DNA from 2 places in the Staphylococcus lloydii genome. Region 1 is predicted to be linked to the other one. Evidence: a T-box and tRNA genes for the amino acid it is inferred to sense, from the RefSeq annotation. Region 1 holds a T-box; the other holds one or more tRNA genes.

Region 1 (4,219 bases):
AAATGATTTAACGATTGCAGAGATTAAAAACTTTTTAAATGAAAGAGAAACTGTAGAGATTACAGATGAAGCACTGCAACGTGTTAAGCAAAGTCGTGCAACAGTTGAAGATATTATCGCTAATAAAAAAACAGTATATGGTATTACGACTGGATTTGGTTTATTTAGTGATATCAGAATTGATCAAGGGGAATATGAACAATTACAAACGAACTTAATTCGCTCACATGCTTGTGGTGTAGGTAAACCATTTGGAGAAGAAGTGTCATTAGTGATGATGGTTTTACGTTTAAATACTTTATTAAAAGGACATTCAGGCACAACTGTAGAACTGATTGACCAACTTATTTATTTTATTAATCAACGTATTATTCCGGTCATTCCACAACAAGGTTCATTGGGTGCTTCAGGAGACTTAGCCCCATTAGCACATTTAGCTTTGGCATTAATTGGTGAAGGTAATGTTTTCTACCAAGGAGAAGAAGTTGATAGCAGACATGTCTTAAGTAATTTAAATAGACAACCTTTACAGTTACAAGCTAAAGAAGGACTAGCATTAATTAATGGTACGCAAGCAATGACTGCGCAAGGCGTGATTAATTATATTGAAGCGGAAGATTTAGCATTACAGGCTGAATGGATTGCAGCATTAACGCATCAAGCTTTAAATGGTATTACAGACGCATATAATGAAAATGTACATAAAGTCAGAAACTTTGATGAACAAACTGCTGTAGCAGCACGTATGTTGGACTGGTTAGACGGCTCGCAATTAACAACGAGACAAGGTGAGATTCGAGTTCAAGATGCTTACTCTTTACGTTGTATTCCTCAAATTCACGGTGCGAGTTTCCAAGTATTTAACTATGTTAAAGAGAAATTAGAATTTGAAATGAATGCAGCTAACGATAACCCACTTATTTTTGATGAAGATGATGAAACGCTCGTTATTTCAGGTGGAAACTTCCACGGGCAACCTATCGCATTTGCCTTAGACTTCTTAAAAATAGGCGTTAGCGAATTAGGTAACGTTGCCGAACGTCGTTTAGAACGTCTCGTTAACCCGCAATTGAATAATGGACTACCAGCATTTTTAAGTCCACAACCAGGGTTACAAAGTGGAGCAATGATTATGCAATACGCTGCAGCCAGTTTAGTATCAGAAAATAAAACATTAGCCCACCCTGCTAGTGTGGATTCTATACCTTCATCAGCGAACCAAGAAGATCATGTTTCAATGGGTACGATAGCCTCACGTCATGGTTATAATATTATTGAAAACACGAGAAGTGTCATTGCGATTGAATGTATTATTGCGCTACAAGCAGTGGAGCATAAAGACATTGAAAAATTATCACCTAAGACACGCGCGAAATATGATGAATTAAGACATATCATCCCAACTATTACTGAAGATAGACAATTCCATAAAGACATTGCAGCGGTTGCACAACATTTACGTGATAGAGCTTATAATGCTTAATCAGCTTAACAATGTTGCTTGAAAATAACATTTGAATTTGCTATATTTAATTTAAGTAAATAGAGCATTGTTCATAGGCTAAGTAATTTTAAGACGCTTGATATCAGAGAACTTGTGGTTGGTGCGAACAAGTATCAGCATTAAAATGAATCTACCTATATTTGAGAACAATCGGTTTAACCGTTATTTTAGTGAGAGCGCAGTCTTAATTAGGCTGTTAAATAGGGTGGCAACGCGTGACCACGTCCCTTGTGTTAGGGATGTGGTCTTTTTTTGTTCTACTCAAATAAACATCGAAAGGAATTGAATGATATGTTAGATATTAGAATGTTTCGTACAGAACCTCAATTAGTTAAAGACAAAGTAGCTAAGCGTGGTATGAGCGAAAGTGTTGTTGATGAGGTACTTAATTTAGATGAAAAACGTCGTCAATTAATTAGTCAATCTGAAGAAATGAAGGCAGAACGTAATAAAGTAAGTGGTGAGATTGCTCAGAAAAAACGTAATAAAGAAAATGCGGATGATGTAATTGCTGCAATGAGAGATTTAGGAGACAAGATTAAACAACTTGATGAACAATTAAATGATGTCGATGAACAATTAACGAATCATTTAGCTACTATCCCTAACTTAATTCACGATGATGTGCCAGTTGGCGATTCAGATGAAGACAATGTCGAGTTAAAACGCTGGGGCACGCCAAGAACATTTGATTTTGAAGCTCAACCTCACTGGGATATAGTGGAAAACTTAAAATTGGTTAATTTTGAACGTGCCGCAAAAGTATCAGGCGCACGTTTCATATTTTTAACTGGCGAAGGCGCACAATTAGAACGTGCATTAATGAACTATATGGTTACTAAACATACGACACAACATGGCTATACTGAAATGATGGTACCACAATTAGTTAATGCAGAATCAATGTACGGCACAGGTCAATTACCTAAGTTTGAAGAAGATTTATTTAAAGTAGAAAAAGAAGGTCTATATACGATCCCAACAGCTGAAGTGCCTTTAACTAACTATTATAGAAATGAAATTATTGGTCCCGATGTCTTACCTGAGAAATTTACAGCACAATCAGCATGTTATCGAAGTGAAGCGGGTTCAGCAGGAAGAGATACAAGAGGTCTAATTCGCTTACACCAATTTGATAAAGTAGAAATGGTACGTTATGAAAAACCTGAAGATTCATGGAATGCATTAGAAGAAATGACGCTTCACGCAGAAGCTATTTTAGAAGAATTAGGATTACCTTATCGTCGCGTGATTTTATGTACTGGAGATATAGGTTTCGGTGCAAGTAAAACTTATGATTTAGAAGTTTGGTTACCAAGCTATGATGACTATAAAGAAATAAGTTCTTGCTCAAACGTTACAGATTTCCAAGCACGCCGTGCAAATATCCGCTTCAAAAGAGATAAAGCATCTAAGCCAGAATTAGTTCACACATTAAATGGTAGTGGGTTAGCAGTAGGTCGTACCTTTGCAGCTATCGTTGAAAACTATCAAAATGAAGATGGCTCAATTACAATTCCTGAAGCACTCGTACCATTTATGGGTGGTAAAACTAAAATAGGTCCAGTAGTTAAATAACCGTAAATTAAAGTAATAACTAGCGTTCCGTCTATGAGATGGAACGCATTTTTAATAGGGTAGGGGAGTCTAGAGGATAGTTGTTTTTAGCATTCCGTTTGTCTAACTTAACACAAACGGAAGACTAACCTTATTGCTCGCTTAAATATTCTGTATTAGACTGTCAATAATATGTTTTCAGGTAGGGGAGGGGTAGTATATGGCTTCGCATTTAACATTTAGGCAAGGTGTTAAAGAATGTGTGCCTACATTATTAGGTTATGCAGGTGTTGGACTTTCTTTTGGCATCGTTGCGGTAGCATCTAAATTTAGTCTGCTAGAAATAGTTTTATTATGCTTACTCGTTTATGCAGGTGCTGCACAATTTATCATTTGTAGTTTAGTGATTGCTGGAACACCTATAACTGCAATTGTGCTTACGACATTTATAGTTAACTCGAGGATGTTTTTATTAAGCATGACATTAGCTCCCCAATATAAAGATTATGGTTGGCTCAATCGTTTAGGATTAGCGACGTTAGTTACAGACGAAACATTTGGCGTCGCCATAACACCTCACTTAAAAGGGGAGAAGATAAATGATCGCTGGTTACATGGACTTAATTTAACGGCATATTTATTCTGGACCGTATCATGTATTGTGGGAGCTATTTTCGGTAAATATATCCATAATCCAGATGCACTAGGTTTAGATTTTGCTATTACTGGTATGTTTATCTTTTTAGCAATTTCACAATTTGAAACTGTACAGCGTTCTCAAATTATGACTTACATCGTATTAATCGTTTGTGTCATCGTAATGATGTTTTTATTTAGTTTATTTATGCCTACATATGTAGCAATTATTTTATCTTCGATACTTGCGGCAACGTTAGGGGTGGTGATGACCAAATGAGTATAACGATACATATGCTAATTATCATCGTTTTATGTGGTGTAGTTACGTGGTTAACCAGAGTTATACCATTTATGTTGATTACACGCGTTCACTTATCAGAGAAAGTCGTAAAATGGCTGTCGTTTATCCCGATTACATTGTTTACTGCACTCATTATCGATGGCGTCATCGAACAACATAGTGGAAAATTCGGTTATACTATTAATGTTCCATTTTTAGTGACAATCATTCCGACAGTT
Region 2 (4,219 bases), 770 kb from region 1:
AGAGAAGAAAAATTTGAAAGAGGCTTCGTACAGCTTAAATTCGATGTTAAAAAAGGTCGCATAGAACACGCTAAAATCTTTGGCGATTTCTTCGGTGAAGGGGATATTACTGAGTTAGAACATGCCTTGGAAGGCACATTGCATGATTTTGATAGTATTGCAGAAGCGTTATCACAATATGATATTCGCCATTACTTTGGAGATATAGATCGTTTTGAATTAATTAGGCTTATGTCATAAGCCAAAATAAAAAGTCTATTCACTTACTATTGAATGTAGTAGGGAATAGACTTTTTATAATAATGATGCGCTTATTAAATTAACCAACGAGAAATTCCTCCAGATGTTTGTATTCTTCTGTGTAGCGTTTGAAGTCTTGTTCGTTTTTATTTTGAAGCGCTTTGTCGATTAATGTTTCTAATTGCTCTTTTCGAACGTTTCTTAAAGATTCATCTATAATAAGTTCGATACCTAGGTCATTAATTGTAGAAACAAATGATTCCAATGTATTGTATTTTACATTTGTATTATGTTTCATCTCCAACACACCCCTTCTATATATTTAAGTTAATTATACAATTATTAAATTTTGAAATCAATGAATATTCTGACATTTTAAAAGAAAAAGGTGTAAAAGTATACTTTAATTTATTATTTACTGGAAAAACTTCTGGTCATTTATATAAAAAATGATAAAAAATAAAAATTAATTTAATAATTTATTGATTTTATAAATTTGTTGATATACGATATAGTCAATAAAATTGAAGGAGGCGATTGAGATAATTAATAAATATGTTATAAAGAAAGGAGACATGGTAGTTCAACCGTTTGATACAAAAGAAAGAAAATATGGTGGCACAAGGGTATTAAAATATAAACAACCAACAGAAGAATTAAAAGAAAGAGCGCACAAAATAATTGAACGTTCATGCCGATTTTACGGTAGTAGTTATCATTTTAAGAAAGAGGACACCATACGCATCACAGGAATTATCAGTAAATCCCCGATATTATTCACTCCGTTATTTCCCACATACTTTTTCCCAACACACTCTGATAGAAAAGACGAAAATACATGGATTAATATTCATTATGTACAAAGTATCAAATCACTAAAAGATAGAAAGAGTAAGGTAACATTTGTTGATAACCAATTTATAACTATTGAAATTTCTGGTCATAGTATGAGACATCAATATTTAAACGCGATTTACTATTATTATATGATGGATAGAGAAGCAAGAATAACTACATTTGATCCAGATGCACCTATAGATTATACTAAACCGCAATTAAATATTTATGAAGCATTAGCCAAGTATTCATTGTTTGAACATAAATAGTATATTAATTTCTCATGTAAAAATGGAATATGCGGAATAATATATTAAATTAGTGTAAATGTTCCGCATATTTTTTTAATATTTCTACTTGAAAAATTGTCTGTAATTGATATAATAATATTTGTGCTTGATAAGAAGTGCTATTAATCCACAGTAGCTCAGTGGTAGAGCTATCGGCTGTTAACCGATCGGTCGTAGGTTCGAGTCCTACCTGTGGAGCCATTGGAAACGTACTCAAGTTGGCTGAAGAGGCGCCCCTGCTAAGGGTGTAGGTCGCGAGAGCGGCGCGAGGGTTCGAATCCCTCCGTTTCCGTTATTATAATTCCCGTTAAGTTGACGTTTTTAAAATGTTGATTTGACGGGTTTTTATTTTGTTAAATTTAATTAAGGAATGTAAATTGATTTTTACGCCAACGCTACGCCAATATTGGCATATATTTATCCATTTACGCCAACACGTTGACGTTATCCTTTCATTTCACTTAACTCTGATATTGCTTTATCGTTTTCTTCTTTAGCAGTTTCGTATAGTAAGTGAGAGTAAACGTCCATAGTTTCCGTTATTATAATTCCCGTTAAGTTGACGTTATTAAAACGTTGATTTGACGGGTTTTTATTTTGTTAAGTTTAATTAAGGAATGTAAATTGATTTTTGCTGACGGTGTGAAACAAAAGACTGCACCATTTTTTCCGAAGGTAGTAAAAACTATCGTGAATTTATGTTTATCTTTGAAGCAGTACTTTTGTAAAATATTAATATACCCATATAATAGTGAACAGTAATAAATAAAAGAAGGTGTATTGATGCGTGTATTAGATAGTTATTTTAAATTGTTTGATGAGGCTAATGATAGTGATGAAAGTTTTGCTCAATTAAACGCACTTTTTAGTGATGATATAACTTTTGTCTTAAATGGACGTACTTTTAACGGTAAAGATGCTTGGGAAAATTTCGTTAAACAAGTTTTTGATTCCAATAAAGAGTTAAAACATATGTATAATGGTTGGGAACAAAATAAAGATGGCACCTACGTTACTAAATGGGCTATTTGTGGCAACAGATATGAAACAGGCGTTTATACGCAAGAAGGCATTGATATCGCTAAATTAGATAGCGATGGAAAAATAAGCTATCTTGAAAATAGACCGAATAATAGTGATTTTCTGTCTTAATAAATACTATTTTAAAGCATTTCAATGAAAAAGCGCTAAACCAAATAATTGGTTTAGCGCTTTAATTATTATTGAGATTTATCATTATCATCATTTTTATTTTTGCTACTATTGCTGCTTTTGCTAATTAATCGTCTAATACCTCTAACAATATATCCTACAGCAAGTGCGCGTATAATTCTTTGTATAAATTGTTGCATAAGTTACCTCCTAAGTTATAGCAATTATATAGTAATGCTTACCCTATATTAATAACTTTAAGTCGTATAATCACAAATAAATTATGATGTTAATAAAAAACAATCATGCCATCTTCGTCGGCTTTTTTAAAGAAAATAGTAATGATACCACTTATGATAGCGACAATATATGGGATACCAGTCCAGAAGAAAATGATGTGCAATACGCCTAGAAAAACTTGATTGGAATAAAATTTATGAACGCCAATCCAACCTAATAAAAATGCTAATAATACATACGTTACTTTACTTACTCTCATAACAAAATCCTTTCTAATGATTAACTACAGTTTACTGCTTTAATGAAACACTGGTCAATCATTGTTCAATATAACTGAAAGTTTCGAATTTTAGATAGTTAATTATTTCAATATTTAGTTGATGTTATAATATAATATGAATGATAAAGCATATTAATTTAAAGGAGAAATAATATGATTAGAAAAGCAAAAGCATCAGATAAAGAGGCAATTGCAGAACTTTGTTATATCATATGGGAAGAACTTGAGATAGATATGGTTAAACAAATTGAACGTGAAAGATTATTAAAAGTTATGCAAAAGAGCATCGTCGATATTCAATATAGAGGTAATATTTCTAATATTTGGATTTATGAAATTGACGGGCATGTGGCAGGTTGTTTAATAGCGTATCCAGGAAAAGATGAATTGAAATTAGAACGCGCATGGTTGGATTTAGATGTTGATGAAGATATTAAAGCATTAGGTACACCTATGCCGATGAAAGAAGCAAATGATGACGAATATTATATCGAAACGATTGCTACTTTTCCAAATTACCGTGGCAGAGGCGTTGCTACTAAATTAATGCAATATGTGATTGAACAAGAGCCAACAGCTAAATGGAGTTTGAATTGTGATTATCATAATGAAAGAGCCTATTATGTCTACAATAAATTTGGTTTTAAGACGCAAAGTGATATTGATTTATATGGTCATAATCATAGACATATGGTGTATGAAGGGGATAAAGTACAGACAAATTAAAAAATCGACCTATTACAAGGTCGATTAAAAAGTATTAAATGCCACCTAACAAGGCACTAATGTAAATACCTAGGGCATAAAGTATACCGAAGAAAGTATTTGTTTTACCAGTCGCTTCCATAGCAGACATCATTGTTGCAGGTGTGTCATGTTTTTTAAATCTTCGTACTGCTTTAATTGGCATTGGGAATGAAAGCAATGCGAGTAGGAAGAATATAGAACCACCTGGTCTAAAGAATGCTAAAAATATTACAAATGCATAAGCAATAATATACATTAAACCTAGGAAACGTACAGAATTGTTCTTGCCTAAAAGAATTGGTAACGTGAAACGTCCTTTTTCTTTATCGTTGACTCGATCTCTAATGTTATTGGCCATGTTTATCAAACCGATAGTGATTACGATTGGTATGCTAATCCAAAAAACAAAAGCATGGAGATTACCTGTTTGAAT

What was found. A T-box is a leader RNA that pairs with one kind of tRNA and senses whether it is charged. The one in region 1 lies ahead of serS (serine--tRNA ligase), so its partner is inferred to be a tRNA-Ser.
Region 2: it encodes a tRNA-Ser, which carries the amino acid that the T-box ahead of serS (serine--tRNA ligase) is inferred to sense. The anticodon was not compared.

What each region holds. Positions count from the first base shown of each region.
Region 1 is NZ_CP064056.1:10,962-15,180, forward strand. Features, by position in the region: gene hutH (histidine ammonia-lyase) at 1-1,483, shown strand, start outside; T-box leader at 1,550-1,736, shown strand; gene serS (serine--tRNA ligase) at 1,796-3,082, shown strand; gene ISP08_RS00055 (AzlC family ABC transporter permease) at 3,282-3,977, shown strand; gene ISP08_RS00060 (AzlD domain-containing protein) at 3,974-4,219, shown strand, end outside.
Region 2 is NZ_CP064056.1:1,815,327-1,819,545, reverse strand. Features, by position in the region: gene lplA (lipoate--protein ligase) at 1-240, shown strand, start outside; gene ISP08_RS08835 (IDEAL domain-containing protein) at 320-538, opposite strand; gene ISP08_RS08830 (competence protein ComK) at 783-1,346, shown strand; tRNA gene ISP08_RS08825 (tRNA-Asn) at 1,494-1,568, shown strand; tRNA gene ISP08_RS08820 (tRNA-Ser) at 1,571-1,659, shown strand; gene ISP08_RS08815 (nuclear transport factor 2 family protein) at 2,151-2,519, shown strand; gene ISP08_RS12940 (hypothetical protein) at 2,588-2,719, opposite strand; gene ISP08_RS08810 (TM2 domain-containing protein) at 2,809-3,018, opposite strand; gene ISP08_RS08805 (GNAT family N-acetyltransferase) at 3,193-3,765, shown strand; gene ISP08_RS08800 (1,4-dihydroxy-2-naphthoate polyprenyltransferase) at 3,800-4,219, opposite strand, start outside.